DNA from 2 places in the Cellulosimicrobium sp. KWT-B genome. Region 2 is predicted to be linked to the other one. Evidence: riboswitches for the same ligand, from Rfam matches in the RefSeq annotation. Region 2 holds a riboswitch; the other holds the start of a gene.
The links. A riboswitch is a leader RNA that binds a small molecule or an ion and turns the genes downstream of it on or off. The one in region 2 is predicted to bind FMN.
Positions count from the first base shown of each region.

Region 1: it holds a riboswitch for FMN, as region 2 does, so the genes downstream of both, pnuC (nicotinamide riboside transporter PnuC) here and ribD (bifunctional diaminohydroxyphosphoribosylaminopyrimidine deaminase/5-amino-6-(5-phosphoribosylamino)uracil reductase RibD) in region 2, are expected to answer to the same signal.

Region 1 covers NZ_NEDO01000002.1:144,277-151,620, forward strand. Annotated here, with positions in the region: gene B9L22_RS06870 (3' terminal RNA ribose 2'-O-methyltransferase Hen1) at 1-312, opposite strand, end outside; gene B9L22_RS06875 (MOSC domain-containing protein) at 504-965, opposite strand; gene B9L22_RS06880 (TetR/AcrR family transcriptional regulator) at 1,050-1,808, shown strand; FMN riboswitch at 1,915-2,040, shown strand; gene pnuC (nicotinamide riboside transporter PnuC) at 2,190-2,900, shown strand; gene B9L22_RS06890 (acyl-CoA dehydrogenase family protein) at 3,065-4,306, shown strand; gene B9L22_RS06895 (acetyl-CoA C-acyltransferase) at 4,422-5,654, shown strand; gene B9L22_RS20620 (hypothetical protein) at 5,846-5,974, shown strand; gene B9L22_RS06900 (NUDIX domain-containing protein) at 6,019-6,516, opposite strand; gene B9L22_RS06905 (RidA family protein) at 6,678-7,073, shown strand; gene B9L22_RS06910 (phosphatase PAP2 family protein) at 7,129-7,344, shown strand, end outside.
Region 2 covers NZ_NEDO01000003.1:211,688-219,031, forward strand. Annotated here, with positions in the region: gene B9L22_RS10855 (GNAT family N-acetyltransferase) at 1-550, opposite strand, end outside; gene rpe (ribulose-phosphate 3-epimerase) at 602-1,270, shown strand; FMN riboswitch at 1,553-1,678, shown strand; gene ribD (bifunctional diaminohydroxyphosphoribosylaminopyrimidine deaminase/5-amino-6-(5-phosphoribosylamino)uracil reductase RibD) at 1,837-2,982, shown strand; gene B9L22_RS10870 (riboflavin synthase) at 2,982-3,605, shown strand; gene ribB (3,4-dihydroxy-2-butanone-4-phosphate synthase) at 3,602-5,032, shown strand; gene ribH (6,7-dimethyl-8-ribityllumazine synthase) at 5,029-5,496, shown strand; gene B9L22_RS10885 (phosphoribosyl-ATP diphosphatase) at 5,570-5,833, shown strand; gene hisG (ATP phosphoribosyltransferase) at 5,943-6,797, shown strand; gene B9L22_RS10895 (PH domain-containing protein) at 6,844-7,326, shown strand.

The DNA.
Region 1 (7,344 bases), on a different contig from region 2:
CGCGAACACCTTGCCGAGCGCGACCGCGACCATCGACGACGCGGCGTACGGGCGGTCGTTCACGTACTGCGCGAGCGCGAACGCGTCGCCGCCGCCGAACCGCTTGTTCCGCACGATCCCCACCGGGTCGACCTCGAGCAGGAGCGCGGCCTCGCACCGCTGCGCCGTCGCCTCGGGGTAGAAGACGTGCGCGCGGCCGACGGGCAGGTCGAACACCTGCGCCCGGTCCGGGTGCTTGTGCAGCAGGAAGCCGAGGTCGGTGGCGTCGTCGAGCGTCCCGGGGGACGCCGTCGCGGCGAGGGTCACGAGCATGGCCGCCATGGTGCCACCCGGCGGGGCCCACGGCACCGGGTTTGTGGACGACCGTCGGAGCTGTGGACGGAGGTCGTCTCACCCGCCCCAGCCGTCGACGCGGGCGCCGCCACGGGTCTACCGTCGAAGCACGGGCGCCGCTGCCGACGGCACGCGCCCGGCCACCGTCGGGCCGGAGGCCGCCCCGGGGCTCAGGCCCCGCCGGCGGCCGCCGCGTCCCACACCACGACGTCGCCCGCCCGGACCGTGCCGGACGACAGCAGACGGCACACGACGCCGCCCCGCGCGTGCATCGCGCGCATCGCGCCGGGTGCGATCCAGTCGTCGAGCAGGCGGCACGGCGCGGCGATCCGCAGCACCTGGAGCTCGACGTCCCCGATCCGCAGGAACGAGCCCGGCTTCGTGGGCAGGTCGCCGTGGGTGAGCGCGACGTTGCGACGGGTGAGGCCGGGATCGATCTCCTGCCCGAGGTCCGCCGAGGCGGCGGCCAGGTCGGTGAGCGTCTGGATCGTCACGTGCCGGTGCTTCGACCCGTGGTACCGGTCGCCGACGAGGCCCTTGCCCTCCTCGGCCTCGACCGACGCGACGACCCGCGTCGGCAGCCGACGGGCCTTCGCGACGTGGATCGCGTGCACGCGAGGCTGGTCCGGCATGGCCCCAGCCTCGCACCCGGCGCCACCCCAGGGCCACCGCCCCCGGGCCGGGCGAGCGCCGGGTACCGGTGTACCGTCCGGTGCATGACCGACGTCCGTAGCCGCACCCATGCCCAGGCCGTCGACGCAGCGATCGAGCTCTTCACCCGCAAGGGGTACGAGCAGACGACCGTCGAGGAGATCGCCGACGCCGCCCAGGTCAGCCGCGCCACCTTCTTCCGCCGCTACGGGTCCAAGGAGGACGTGGTCTTCGCGGACCACGAGCTCCTGCTCGACGAGGTCGTCGTCATGCTCGCCGCGACGCGGCCCGTGCCCGACGCCGAGGGGCACCTCACGCCCGACCCGACGGTCGACCCGTACCTCGAGGTGTGCCGCGCGGCGCGGCTGGTGTTCGACCACCACGTCGGGCAGCGTGAGACGTCCCTGGCCCGCTGGCAGCTCCTCCAGCAGGTGCCGGCGCTGCGCGACCGCGAGCTCGTGACGACCCACCGCTACGAGCGCGCGTTCACCGCGTACCTGCGCGACGCGCTCCCGCCGGACGAGCGCCGCTCGACGGCGTCGATCGCGTTCGCGGCGTCCGTCGTCGCCGTGCACAACGCGCTCCTGCGCCGGTGGCTGCGCTCCCCCGAGCAGGACCTGCGCCCCCAGCTCGAGGAGGCGTTCGCGGACCTGCGGCGCGCCGCCGTCGGCCGGTACGCCGCGCCCGACGCCGCCGCCCAGGAGCGCAACGGGGACGGCGTGCCCGCGGCGCGCCGCGTCGTCGTGACCGTGGTGGACGCCGACGCGGACGCGCAGGGCGTCGCGGACGACGTCGCGCGCGCCGTCCGCGACGCCCTGGCCTGACCCCTCCCGCCCCGCCCCGTGTTCCAGTCCGTGGGACGGTGCGGGACGAGTCCCGTGCCCGGGGAATGCGCGAGTAGCATCGGCGGTTGCAGAACGCAGTACGCACGAACGTGCTCCGGGGTCGGTGCAATTCCGAGCCGGCGGTGACAGTCCGCGACCCGCGCCCACGCGCGGTTGACCTGGTGGAACTCCAGGACCGACGGTGACAGTCCGGATGGGAGGAAGCACGTGCGGCGCGGCCGTCCTCGGCCGGGCTCTCGCGAGCCCGCGCGACGGGGCACGGTCTCGCCGTGGTGAGCGACGCCGTCGGGCCCTCGTGGCCCGGCCCCGCCGCCCGCCCTCACCCCGGAGCGCCCGTGCCCGGGAGGACGAGGACATCCGATGGACCTGATCCACGCGCTGTTCGACGCGCAGCTGACGATCGGCGACCAGCACCTGCTGTGGCGCGAGATCGTGGGCAACGGATTCGGCCTGGCGTCGGCGCTGGGCGGCATGCGGCGCAAGGTGTGGGCGTGGCCGGTGGGCATCGTCGGCAACCTGCTGCTGCTCACGGTGTTCCTCGGCGCGGTGTTCGCGACGCCCAACCCCGTCAACCTGCTCGGCCAGGCCGGTCGCCAGGCCATGTTCGTCGTCGTGTCGGTCTACGGGTGGGTGCAGTGGCGCAGGACCCAGGCGCGGCTCGGTGACGCCGACGCGGACAGCCACGGCGTCGCCGTCGTGCCGCGCTGGGCGTCGTGGCGCCAGCGCGTGTTCCTCGTCGTCGCGCTCGTCGGCGGCACGGCGCTGCTGACCCCGGTGTTCCGCGCGCTCGAGTCGTACGAGCCCGTCTGGGCCGACGCGTGGATATTCATGGGCTCGCTGCTCGCGACGTACGGCATGGCGAAGGGCTGGGTCGAGTTCTGGCTCATCTGGGTCGCCGTGGACGTCGTGGGCGTGCCCCTGCTGATCTCGGCCGGCTTCTACGCGTCCGCGTTCATGTACGTGTTCTACGGCGCGTTCACGCTCGTCGGGTTCTTCGTGTGGTGGCGCGTCAACCGCCGCGCGGCCGCCGCTGCCGAGGCGGACGCCGCGGCGGCGGGCGCCCCCGCCTGACCCGCCGGTCACCCGGCCCACCCACCCCGATACCCCGTCTCGATTGACTGAGACGGGGTATCGCTGCACTATGGGAGGGACCGCCGCCGACGCCGGGCCCGCACCCCGGGCAAGCGCGTCGAGGACGGTCGACCGACCGCAGCCGCCCTCCCAGGGGAGCACCGATGCCCACCACCCCGATCATGCCCGGCGTCACCGAGCCCACCTACGACCTCGCGACCCCGCTCGACCTCGACTACGCCGGCGCGTTCGCCGACGCGACCGAGGAGGACCGCGCCCACCTGCAGCGCGTCCGGCAGTTCGTCCAGGACGAGGTGCTGCCCGTCATCGACGACTACTGGGAGCGCGCCGAGGTCCCGTTCGACCTCGTCAAGCGCATGGGCGAGCTCGACCTGCTGCGCGACGGCGTCGACGTCGACGGTCGTCCGCACGTGAGCCAGCTCGCCGCCGGCCTCGCCGCCATGGAGATGTCGCGCGGCGACGGCTCCGTCGCGACGATCTGCGGCGTCCAGGGCGGTCTCGCGCTGCGCAGCATCCAGATGCTCGGCTCCGACGAGCAGCGGGCGAAGTACGCCGAGCCCATGGCGCGCGGGGAGATCCTCGGCGCGTTCGCGCTCACCGAGCCCACCCACGGCTCGGACTCCGTCTCGCTCGAGACGACGGCGCGCAAGGAGACGCGCGACGGCGTCGAGGGCTACGTGCTGAACGGCGAGAAGAAGTGGATCGGCAACGGGTCGTCGGGCCACGTCACGGTCGTGTGGGCGCGCCTCGTCGGCGACGACGGCGATGGTCAGGTCCACGGGTTCGTCGTGCCGCAGGACACCCCGGGCTACACGGGCACGACCATCACCGGCAAGGTCTCGCTCCGCGCGATCTGGCAGGCGCACGTCGTGCTCGACGACGTGTTCGTCCCCGCCGAGAACGCCTTGCCGGGCGCGCGGTCGTTCAAGGACACCTCGCGCGTGCTCTTCGCGACGCGCCTCGGGGTGGCGTGGGCCGCCGTCGGGCACGCGGTCGCGTGCTACGAGGCCGCGGTCGCGTACGCGAAGCAGCGCGTCCAGTTCGGGCGCCCGCTCGCCGCGAACCAGATGGTGCAGGAGCGCCTCACCCGGATGCTCTCGACGATCACGCAGCTCCAGCTCCTCGTCGCGCAGATGACGCGGCTCGACGAGGCGGGGACGCTCACCGGCCCGCAGGCGTCGCTCGCGAAGTACACGTGCACCCGCGGGGCGCGCGAGGTCGCGGCGAGCGCGCGCGACCTGCTCGGCGGCAACGGGATCCTGCTCCAGAACCGCGTCGCGCGGCACTTCGCCGACATCGAGGCCCTGCACACGTACGAGGGCACCGAGTCGGTCCAGGCGCTCATCGTCGGGCGCGACATCACGGGCGTCTCCGCGTTCGTCTGACGGTCCCGAGGGCGCACGCCCTCCCCCTGCTCCCCGGCGCCGCTCGCCCCTCCTCGCGGCGCCGGGGCTCCTTCCTGTTCGCCCCGTCTCCTCGCCCTCCCCGGATCGGAGTCCCATGAGCACCGACGCCAGCCCCCTGCCCGACGCCGCCGCCGTCACCCCCGAGGACGAGGTCACCCCGGTCCTCCTGCACGGCGCGCGCACCCCGTTCGCGCGCTTCCGCGGCGCGCTCGCCTCGCTCTCGGCGGCCGAGCTCGGCGCGCACGCGATCCGCGGCGCGCTCGCGGCCGCGGGCGTCGCGCCGGAGCAGGTCGACACGGTGATCGTCGGGCAGGTCGTGCAGGCGGGCGCCAAGCAGGGCCCCGCGCGCCAGGCCGCGATCCTCGCGGGCCTCGGCTGGGACGTGCCCACCGTGACGATCAACAAGCTGTGCCTCTCGGGCCTCACCGCGATCATCGACGCGGCCCGGCTGGTCCGCACGGGCGAGGCGAGCGTCGTCGTCGCGGGTGGCCAGGAGTCCATGACGAACGCGCCGCACCTCGTCGTCGGGTCGCGCTCCGGGTTCGCGTTCGGGGACGTCACGATGGCCGACTCGCTCACGCACGACGGCCTGAACGACCCGTTCAGCGGCGAGGTCATGGGCGAGCTCACGGACCGCGGCTGCACGACGCGCGGCATCGGCCGCCCGGAGCAGGACGCGTTCGCGCTGCGCTCGCACCAGCGGGCCGCCGCGGCGCGCGACGCCGGGCGCCTCGCCGAGGAGATCGCCCCCGTCGAGGTGCCGCAGCGGCGGGGCGAGCCGGTCGTCGTCGAGCACGACGAGGGCGTGCGTGCCGACACGACGCTCGAGGCCCTGGAGCGCCTGCGCCCGGCCTTCGTGCGGGACGGGACCATCACCGCCGGGTCGAGCTCGCCCCTGTCCGACGGCGCGGCGGCGGTCGTCGTCGCGAGCCGCGCCTTCGCGAAGCGCAACGGCCTGCCGTGGCTCGCCGAGATCGGTGCGGCGGGGCAGGTCGCGGGACCCGACAACTCGCTGCACTCCCAGCCGGCGCGGGCCATCGAGGCCGCCGTGAAGCGCGAGGGGATCGCCGCGGCGGACCTCGACCTCGTGGAGATCAACGAGGCGTTCGCCGCCGTCGCGCTCCAGTCCGTCGCGGACCTCGGCATCGACGCGGACGTCGTCAACGCCGACGGCGGCGCCATCGCGCTCGGCCACCCGGTCGGCGCGTCGGGCGCTCGGCTCGCGCTGCACCTCGCGCTCGCGCTCCGTCGCCGCGGGGGCGGCGTCGGTGCCGCGGCGCTGTGCGGCGGCGGCGGTCAGGGGGACGCGCTCGTGCTGCGCGTCTGACCCTCCGGACGGGCCCGTCGGGGCTCCGCCGCGCGAGCCGACCAACCCTGGTGCACGATGCTGCACCAGGGTTGGCGCGTTTCGGCCGCCGCGGTGTGACGCAGATCGCGCCACGACGGCCGGGTTTCGCGTCATGGATCGCGTCTGACGTGGTCCCTCTCCCTGGAACCGCCCCCCACGAGAGGACCGTCATGACCACCGTGACCGACGCAGCCCGCCGTACCGCGAGCCGTGCGCGCCGCTCGCACCTGTCCGCCGTCGCCGTCGCGCTCGTCGGGCTCGCCGCAGGCTTCGCCGCGGCGCCCTACCTGCTCGGCTGACGCCTCCCGCTCGACGAGCCCGGGACCGCGGTCCCGGGCTCTCGTCATCCTTCGGTCGTCGTGCTCTGCGCCGGCTCGCGCGCGAGCTGCTCCTCCAGCCGGTCGAGCAGCGGGACCTGGCCCGCGACCACGAGCCCGCGGGCGCGCGCGAGCGCGAACCAGCCGGCCCGGTCCAGCTCCGGGAACTCCTGCATGCGCCCCGAGCGCGGCGGCCACTCCAGCGCGAACGTGTTGCTCGCGATCGTCGTGACGTCGAGGTCCGCCTCCCGCGCCCACGCCGCGACGAGCTTGCCCGCGCGCTGGCGCACCGTGCCGAGGTCGAGGTCCGGCGCCGCGCCGGCGGGAGCCGGGACGCCGAGCTCCTCGGCGAACTCGCGCAGCGCCGCCGCGTGCTCGTCCTCCCCCGGCTCCACCTCGCCCTTGGGGATCGTCCACCCGCCCGCGTCCTTGCGCGCCCACAGCGGGCCTCCCATGTGCCCGAGGAGCACCTCGACGGCGTCGTCACGGAACCGGTAGAGCACGAGCCCTGCTGACTGCTTCACCCCTCCTTCCTACACAGCCGACGCCGGACCGGCCCGTCGGAGCCGCGCGGACCACCCGCCGGGGGCGTCTCGGGGTCGTGTCCGGGGGCCTGCCGGGGGTCTGTCGGGGGCACGGCGTAGCGTCGGCAGCACCAGGACCGGGACCGCAGAAGGGGACGACCATGGCCACGCAGAGCGTCACGCACCTCAACCCGCCCGGGCTGCACCGCAACCCCGCGTTCTCGCAGGGGACCATCGTCGAGACCGGCCGCACGCTCTACGTCGGCGGTCAGAACGGCACGGACGCCGCGGGCGCGATCGTCGAGGGCGGCATCGCGGCCCAGACGGCGCAGGCGCTGCGCAACGTCCTCGCCGTGCTGGCCGAGGCAGGCGCCGGGCCGGAGGACGTCGCGCGGCTCGCCGTCTACCTCGACCCCGAGGCCGACCTCATGGAGGGCTTCGCCGCCGTCGGAGAGGTCTGGGGCCAGCACCCCGCCGCCGTGACCGTCCTGCGGGTCGGGATCGCACGGCCGGGCGCGCTCGTCGAGATCGAGGCGGTCGCGGCGCTCCCCGCCTGACGCGGGGCACCGGCTCCCGCGCGCGACGACGCGGGGGTGCCGCTACTGTCCGGGGGTGCCAGCCGACCGGACCCCGTACCGCGCCCTCTGGCGGGCGGCGGCGTACGGGGTCGCGGCGTCGCTTCCCGTGCTCGCGCTCGCGTGGCTCGTGCGCGCGGAGTCGGGGGTCGTCGTCGACGCGGACCGCGCCGCGGTCGCCGCGGCGACGCGGTTCGCCGGCGAGCGCCCCGCGCTCGAGCGCGTGCTCCTCGTGGGGCAGGAGGCGCTCGCC
Region 2 (7,344 bases):
TGAGGCGGCCGGTCTCGACGAAGCCGAAGCGGCGGTGCAGCGGGAGCGACCCGGCGGCCTCGGGGACGTCGGCGACGACGGAGACGACCTGGCGGACCCCCGCGGCGGCCAGCGCCTCCAGGAGCGCGGCGAGCAGCGCGGTGCCCACCCCGCGCCCGGCGTGCTCCGGGTCGAGGTAGATCGTGTCCTCGGCGGTGTGCCGGTAGGCGGGCTTGGGGCGCCAGGCCGACGCGTACGCGTAGCCCGCGACGACAACGCCGGTCGGGGAGCCCGGGGCGTCGACCTCGGCGACGAGGAACGGCAGGCCGCGCGCGACGACGTCGTCGAGCTTGCGGTGCCACGCCGGGACGTCCCAGACCTCCTCCTCGAACGTCACGCACGTGTCGCGCACGAACGGGGCGGCGATCTCGGCGACCCGCGGCAGGTCGTGCACCGTGGCCAGGCGCACCGTCACGGCGGGCGCGGAGGCGCGCGGGTCCCCGGGGCGGTGCGGCGCGCCGGGAACGGAGGCAGGGGCCGGGCCGGGGGAGGGGGAGGAGAGGTCGCTCACGCGACGAGGGTACGAGCACCGGGCTCCGGCACGCGCCCCTAGGCTGGGCCCATGGCAGCCCTCATCGCACCGAGCATCCTGTCCGCCGACTTCGCGAACCTCGAGCGCGACCTGAACGCGATCGCCACCGCGGACTACGCGCACGTCGACGTCATGGACAACCACTTCGTGCCGAACCTCACGCTCGGGCTGCCGGTGTTCGAGCGCCTGGCGCAGGTGTCTCCCGTCCCGATCGACGCCCACCTCATGATCGAGGACCCTGACCGCTGGGCTCCGGCCTACGCGGAGGCGGGCGCGGCGTCGGTCACGTTCCACGCCGAGGCCGCTGCTGCCCCTGTGCGGCTCGCTCGCGAGCTCCGCCGCCTGGGAGCCCGCGCAGGCGTCGCGCTGCGCCCTGCGACGCCGGTGGAGCCCTTCCTGGACCTGCTGACCGAGGTGGACATGATCCTCGTCATGACGGTCGAGCCGGGCTTCGGCGGGCAGTCCTTCATCGAGGGGACGCTGCCGAAGATCCGGCGGGCGCGCGAGGCCGTGAGCGAGTCGGGTCTCGACGTGTGGATCCAGGTCGACGGGGGAGTGTCGCGGTCGACGATCGAGCGGGCCGCGGACGCGGGGGCGAACGTCTTCGTCGCCGGGTCGGCGGTCTACGGGGCGGAGAACGTGCCCGAGGAGATCCAGGCGCTGCGCGAGCTGGCGGAGGCGTCGGCGCACGCCCACTGACGTCAGGACGAGAAGGGGCCTACTACGGGCCCCTTCTTCGTTCCATGTAAAATAGTGTGCCAAGCGCACATCCTCCATCCACGAGACTGCGAGAACCTCACCACCGAGCAAGGAGAAGAGGGTGGAGCCAGCCGTCGGACGGCGAAGCTCGACAGCTCAGGGGCAGGCGGTGCTCGCGAGCGGCGACCTCGACGGGGCGGGCGGGGCCGCGTCGGACCGCCGGTCGCACCCGCGCGGGGCGCACCCGGAGTAACATCGGCGGTTGCAGAACGCAGTACGCACGAACGTGCTCCGGGGTCGGTGCAATTCCGAGCCGGCGGTGACAGTCCGCGACCCGCGCCCACGCGCGGTTGACCTGGTGGAACTCCAGGACCGACGGTGAAAGTCCGGATGGGAGGAAGCACGTGCGGCGTGGCCACGCCTCGGCGCGTGGTGCTCCGGCGACCCGCCGGCGCACCCGTCCAGGACGGTGACGGCCTCGCCGTGGTGAGCGACGCCGTCGGGCCCTCGTGGCTCGACCCGCCGCCCGCCCTCACCCCGGAGCGCCCGTGCCCGGGAGGAGGACGATGGGCGAGCACCCCCGCACCCTGACGGCCGACGCCGCGATGACGCGCGCGCTCGAGCTGGCGGCCCGAGGGCCGGCGCACGGGCCGAACCCGCGTGTCGGGTGCGTCCTGCTGGGCCCTCCGCCCGGCGCACCCTTGCCCGACGGCGCGGCGCCGGGCTCGCTCGCCCCGCACCCGCGGCCCGTGCTCGCCGAGGGGTGGCATCGTGGCGCGGGGACGCCGCACGCCGAGGCGGCGGCCCTCGCGGACGCCCGGGCGCGCGGCGTCGACGTGGCCGGCGCGACGGCGGTCGTGACGCTCGAGCCGTGCGCCCACACCGGTCGCACCGGCCCGTGCGCCGACGCCCTCGTCGCCGCGGGCGTGGCAGAGGTCGTGCTCGCCGTCGACGACCCGAACCCCGTCGCCACGGGCGGCACGCACCGGCTGCGGGCCGCGGGGGTCCGCGTCGTGCGCGGCCTGCGCGCCGCCGAGGGCGAGGAGCTCCTGCGGGTGTGGCTCACGGCCGTCCGGCGCGGCACTCCGTACGTGACGCTCAAGACGGCCACGACGCTCGACGGCTACGTCGCCGCCGCGGACGGGACGAGCCGGTGGATCACCGGGCCCGCGGCGCGCGAGCACGCGCACCGCGTGCGGGCGGAGGTGGACGCGATCGTCGTCGGCACGGGCACGCTCCTGGCCGACGACCCCGAGCTCACCGCGCGGGTGCGTGGCCACGGTCCCTCCCACGACGCGGCGCACGAGGCCGCGAGCGCCGTGCGTCTGGCGGAGCACCAGCCGTTGCGCGTGGTCGTGGGGTTGCGGGGTGTCCCGCCGGCGGCGCGGGTCCGCGGGGAGGGTGGCGAGCTGGTGCACGTGCTGACGCGGGAGGTCGGTGAGGTGCTGGAGCGGCTCGCGGAGCGCGAGGTGCGGCACGTGCTGGTGGAGGGCGGTCCGACGCTGGCGACGGCGTTCCTGGCCGCGGGTGCGGTGGACGAGCTGCACGCGTACGTGGCCCCGGTGCTGCTGGGGAGCGGGCGGCGGGCGGTGGACGGGTTGGGTGTGGCGACGATCGCCGACGCGCACCGGTTCCGCACGGTGGAGGTGAGGCGTGTCGGGGACGACGCGCTGGTGGTGTCCAGGAAGAGCACGGAAGGACGGGTGGGTTGATGTTCACGGGGATCGTGGAGGAGATCGGCAGGGTCCGGGGGATCGGGTTCCCGGGCGGCGCGGGGGAGGACGCGGTGCTCACGGTCGAGGGGCCGCTCGCGGCGTCGGACGCGGGGCTCGGTGACTCGATCGCGGTGAACGGGGTGTGCCTGACGGTCACGAGCCTCGGTGGCGACGGGTCGTTCACGGCGGACGTGATGCCGGAGTCGTTGCGTCGGACTGCGCTGGGTGACCTCGTGGCGGGGTCGCCGGTGAACCTGGAGCGGGCCGTCCGGGCGGACGCGCGGCTGGGCGGTCATGTGGTGCAGGGCCACGTGGACGGCGTCGGGACGCTCGTGAGCCGCGCGCCGGGGGAGCGGTGGGACGACCTGGTGCTCTCCGCGCCTGGGGGTCTGACGCGGTACGTGGCGGAGAAGGGCTCGATCGCGGTGAGCGGGGTGTCGTTGACGGTGACGCACGTGGACGACGAGACGTTCGGCGTCTCGCTGATCCCGACGACGCTCGAAGCGACGATCCTCGGGCGACTGGTGCCGGGCGACCGGGTGAACCTCGAGGTGGACGTGCTCGCGAAGTACGTCGAACGCCTGCTGGTGTCCGGCGTGGTCCCCGGGAGCGCGTCGTGACGGGCGCGGGGTCCGCGAGCGCCGCGGTGCCGGAGGGGTCGGAGGGCGTGCGGCTGGGGTCGGTCGAGGAGGCGTTGGCGGCGATCCGGGCGGGGCGTCCGGTGCTGGTGGCGGACTCGCCGGACCGGGAGAACGAGGCGGACGTGGTGTTCGCGGCGCAGGGGGTGTCGGCGGAGTGGGTGGCGTGGACGATCCGGCACTCGTCGGGGTACCTGTGCGCGCCGATGCCGGCGGTGCGGGCGGACGCGTTGGAGCTGCCGTTGATGGTGCCGCACAGCCAGGATCCGCGGCGGACGGCGTACACGGTGACGGTGGACGCGGCGACGGGGGTGTCGACGGGGATCTCGGCGGAGGACCGGGCGCGGACGTTGCGGGTGCTGGCGGACCCGGCGTCGGGTCCGGTGGACCTGATCCGGCCGGGTCACGTGCTGCCGTTGCGGGCGGTGCCGGGGGGTGTGCTGCATCGTGCGGGGCACACGGAGGCCGCGGTGGACCTGGTGCGGTTGGCGGGGAGGGGTGAGGTCGGGGGTATCGCGGAGCTGGTGCACGACGACGGGACGATGATGCGGCTGGGGGACGCGGCGGCGTTGGCGGAGCGTGACGGGTTGGTGCTGATCACGATCGCGGACCTGGTGGCGTGGCGGCGGGTGCACGACCCTGCGCCTGCGGTGGCCACGGAGGTGCCGGATCGGGAGGCGGTGGCGCGGCGGGTGCACCGCACGTCGTCGGCGGAGCTCCCGACGGTGCACGGCCGGTTCCGGGTGGTGGGGTACCGGGACCTGCGTACGGGGGCGGAGCACGTGGCGCTGGTCCCTGCGGTCGCCCCTGCTGGTGCGTCGGGTCGGGGTGAGGCTGGTGCGGAGGCCGCGAGCGCCGTCGGGCGGGGCGGGGTGCCGGTGGTGCGGGTGCACTCGGAGTGCTTGACGGGGGACGCGTTCGGGTCGTTGCGGTGCGACTGCGGTCCGCAGCTGGGGGCGGCGTTGGGGCGGGTCGCGGCGGAGGGGGGTGCGGTGGTGTACCTGCGGGGGCACGAGGGTCGCGGGATCGGGCTGCTGGCGAAGATCGGGGCGTACGAGCTGCAGGACGCGGGTCTGGACACGGTGCAGGCGAACCTGGAGCTGGGGTGGCCGGTGGATCGTCGGGAGTACGGGGCGGCGGCGGCGATCCTGGCGGACCTGGGGTTGTCGCGGGTGCGGTTGCTGACGAACAACCCGGCGAAGGTGACGGGTCTGGTGGCGTCGGGCATCGACGTGGTGGGGACTGAGCGGATCGAGGTGGGTCATGGGGAGCACAACCGGGCGTACCTGGTGACGAAGAAGGTGGCGATGGGTCATCTGCTGGACACGGTGGCGGTCCCGGACGGGGTCGTGCTGGGAGGGCCGGGCGACGGGTCCGGTGCCGAAGAGACGAAGGAGGACGAGGGATGAGCGGGGCGGGTGCGCCGACGGTGCGCGTGGACGGGTCGGGGCTGCGGGTGACGGTGGTCGCGGCGAGCTGGCACACGGAGGTGATGGACGGGTTGCTGGCGGGCGCGCGGCGGGCGTTGGCGGCGGCGAACGTGTCGCACGTGAGCGTGGTGCGGGTGCCGGGGTCGTTCGAGCTGCCGGTGGCGGCGGCGCGTGCGGTGGAGCACGGTGCGGACGCGGTGGTGGCGCTGGGGGTGGTGATCCGTGGGGGGACGCCGCACTTCGAGTACGTGTGCCAGGCGGCGACGTCGGGTCTGACGGACGTGAGCGTGCGCACGGGGGTGCCGGTGGGGTTCGGTGTGCTGACGTGCGACGACGAGCAGCAGGCCCTGGACCGGGCGGGCCTGGAGGGGTCGCGCGAGGACAAGGGTGCGGAGGCCGCGGAGGCGGCGGTCGCGACGGTCGTGGCGCTGCGCGACCTGTGACGGGGACGGTCGGGGCGTGCCCGCTGGGCGGACACGCCCCGGCCGGGTCCGGGTGGCGGATACCCTGGAGCCCGTGAAGACGTTCGAGTCCCTGTTCGCGGAGCTGTCCGAGAAGGCCACGACGCGACCTGCCGGTTCCGGCACGGTCGCGGAGCTGGACGCGGGCGTGCACGCGATCGGGAAGAAGGTGGTCGAGGAGGCCGCCGAGGTGTGGATGGCCGCCGAGTACGAGGGCGACGTGAAGACGGCGGAGGAGATCTCCCAGCTCCTCTACCACCTGCAGGTCCTCATGCTGGCGAAGGGTCTGAGCCTGCAGGACGTGTACGAGCATCTGTGAGCGGCCGCGCCGGTGAGCGTCCCTGCTCCCGGCCGCGAGCGCCGCTCGCCCCTCGCTCGTCCCTGCTGTTCCCCGCTCCCTGCCCGATCCCCTGAACGAAGGTCCTGTCATGCTGCGTATCGCCGTCCCCAACAAGGGGTCCCTGTCTGAGCCCGCCGTCGAGATGCTGCGCGAGGCGGGGTACCGCCAGCGTCGTGACCCGCGCGAGCTGGTGCTGGCGGACCCGGACAACGACGCCGAGTTCTTCTTCCTGCGCCCGCGCGACATCGCGGTGTACGTGGGGTCGGGCACGGTCGACGTCGGGATCACGGGTCGGGACCTGCTGCTGGACTCGGGCGCGGACGCGGTGGAGCACATGCAGCTCGGGTTCGGGGGGTCGACGTTCCGGTACGCGGCGCCGGCGGGGACGATCACGTCGTTGGAGCAGGTGCAGGGGCTGCGGGTCGCGACGTCGTACGAGGTCCTCGTGGAGGGGCACCTGCGCGCGCACGGGGTGGACGCGACGGTGGTGCACCTGGACGGTGCGGTCGAGTCGGCGGTGCAGCTCGGGGTGGCGGACGTCGTCGCGGACGTGGTCTCGACGGGCACGACGCTGCGGGGAGCGGGTCTGGAGGTGTTCGGCGACCCGATCCTGGTGTCGGAGGCGGTGCTGATCCGGCCGCGCAAGGTTGCGGAGGCGGACGTCCCGGCGGGGGTGGAGGTGCTGTCCCGTCGCCTGCAGGGGGTGCTGACGGCGCACGAGTACGTCCTCATGGACTACGACGTGCCGGTGTCGCTCGTGGACCGTGCGGTCGCGATCACGCCGGGCCTGGAGTCGCCCACGGTGTCTCCGCTGCACGACCGGGACTGGGCGGCGGTGCGGGCGATGGTGCGCCGCGACCGCACGAACCAGGTCATGGACGCCCTGTACGACGTGGGTGCGCGCGCGATCCTCGTGACCCGGATCCACGCCTCGCGCCTCTGAACCTCGGCCGCCGGTGGGTGGTCGGCGGGTGTGAGACGGTGGCGGCATGAGCACCGACCCGTTCCCCGACCCCGGCCTGCCGGGTGACCGCGACGACGACCCGTACCGCACGTTCCGGCCCCGGTTCGGCCTGGTGTCGGCCTGGGCGACGGGCGTGGTCGTCGTCGGCGGGTGCGTCGTGGTGGGGCTGTCCGCGACGGGGCCGCTCGGCACGTCGTGGGTGAACCGGCTGTCCATCGCAGCGTTCGCGCTGTTCGCGGCGTGGCTGCTGTGGCGCCTGGGCGGCGTGCACGCCGTCCCGACGCGCGAGGGCCTGCGGGTGCGCAACGTCATCTACACGCGCCGCCTCGCCTGGCCCCAGATCGTGTCGGTCCGCTTCGGCTCCGGCGACGCGTGGGTGCGTCTCGACCTCGCGGACGGGTCCACCCTCGCCGTCATGGGCATCCAACGGGCCGACGGCGCCCGGGGCGAGGAAGAGGCGCGGCGCCTCGCCGCCCTGGTGAAGGCGCACGGCGAGGCCCACGATTAAGCACCGCAGGCGCACGGC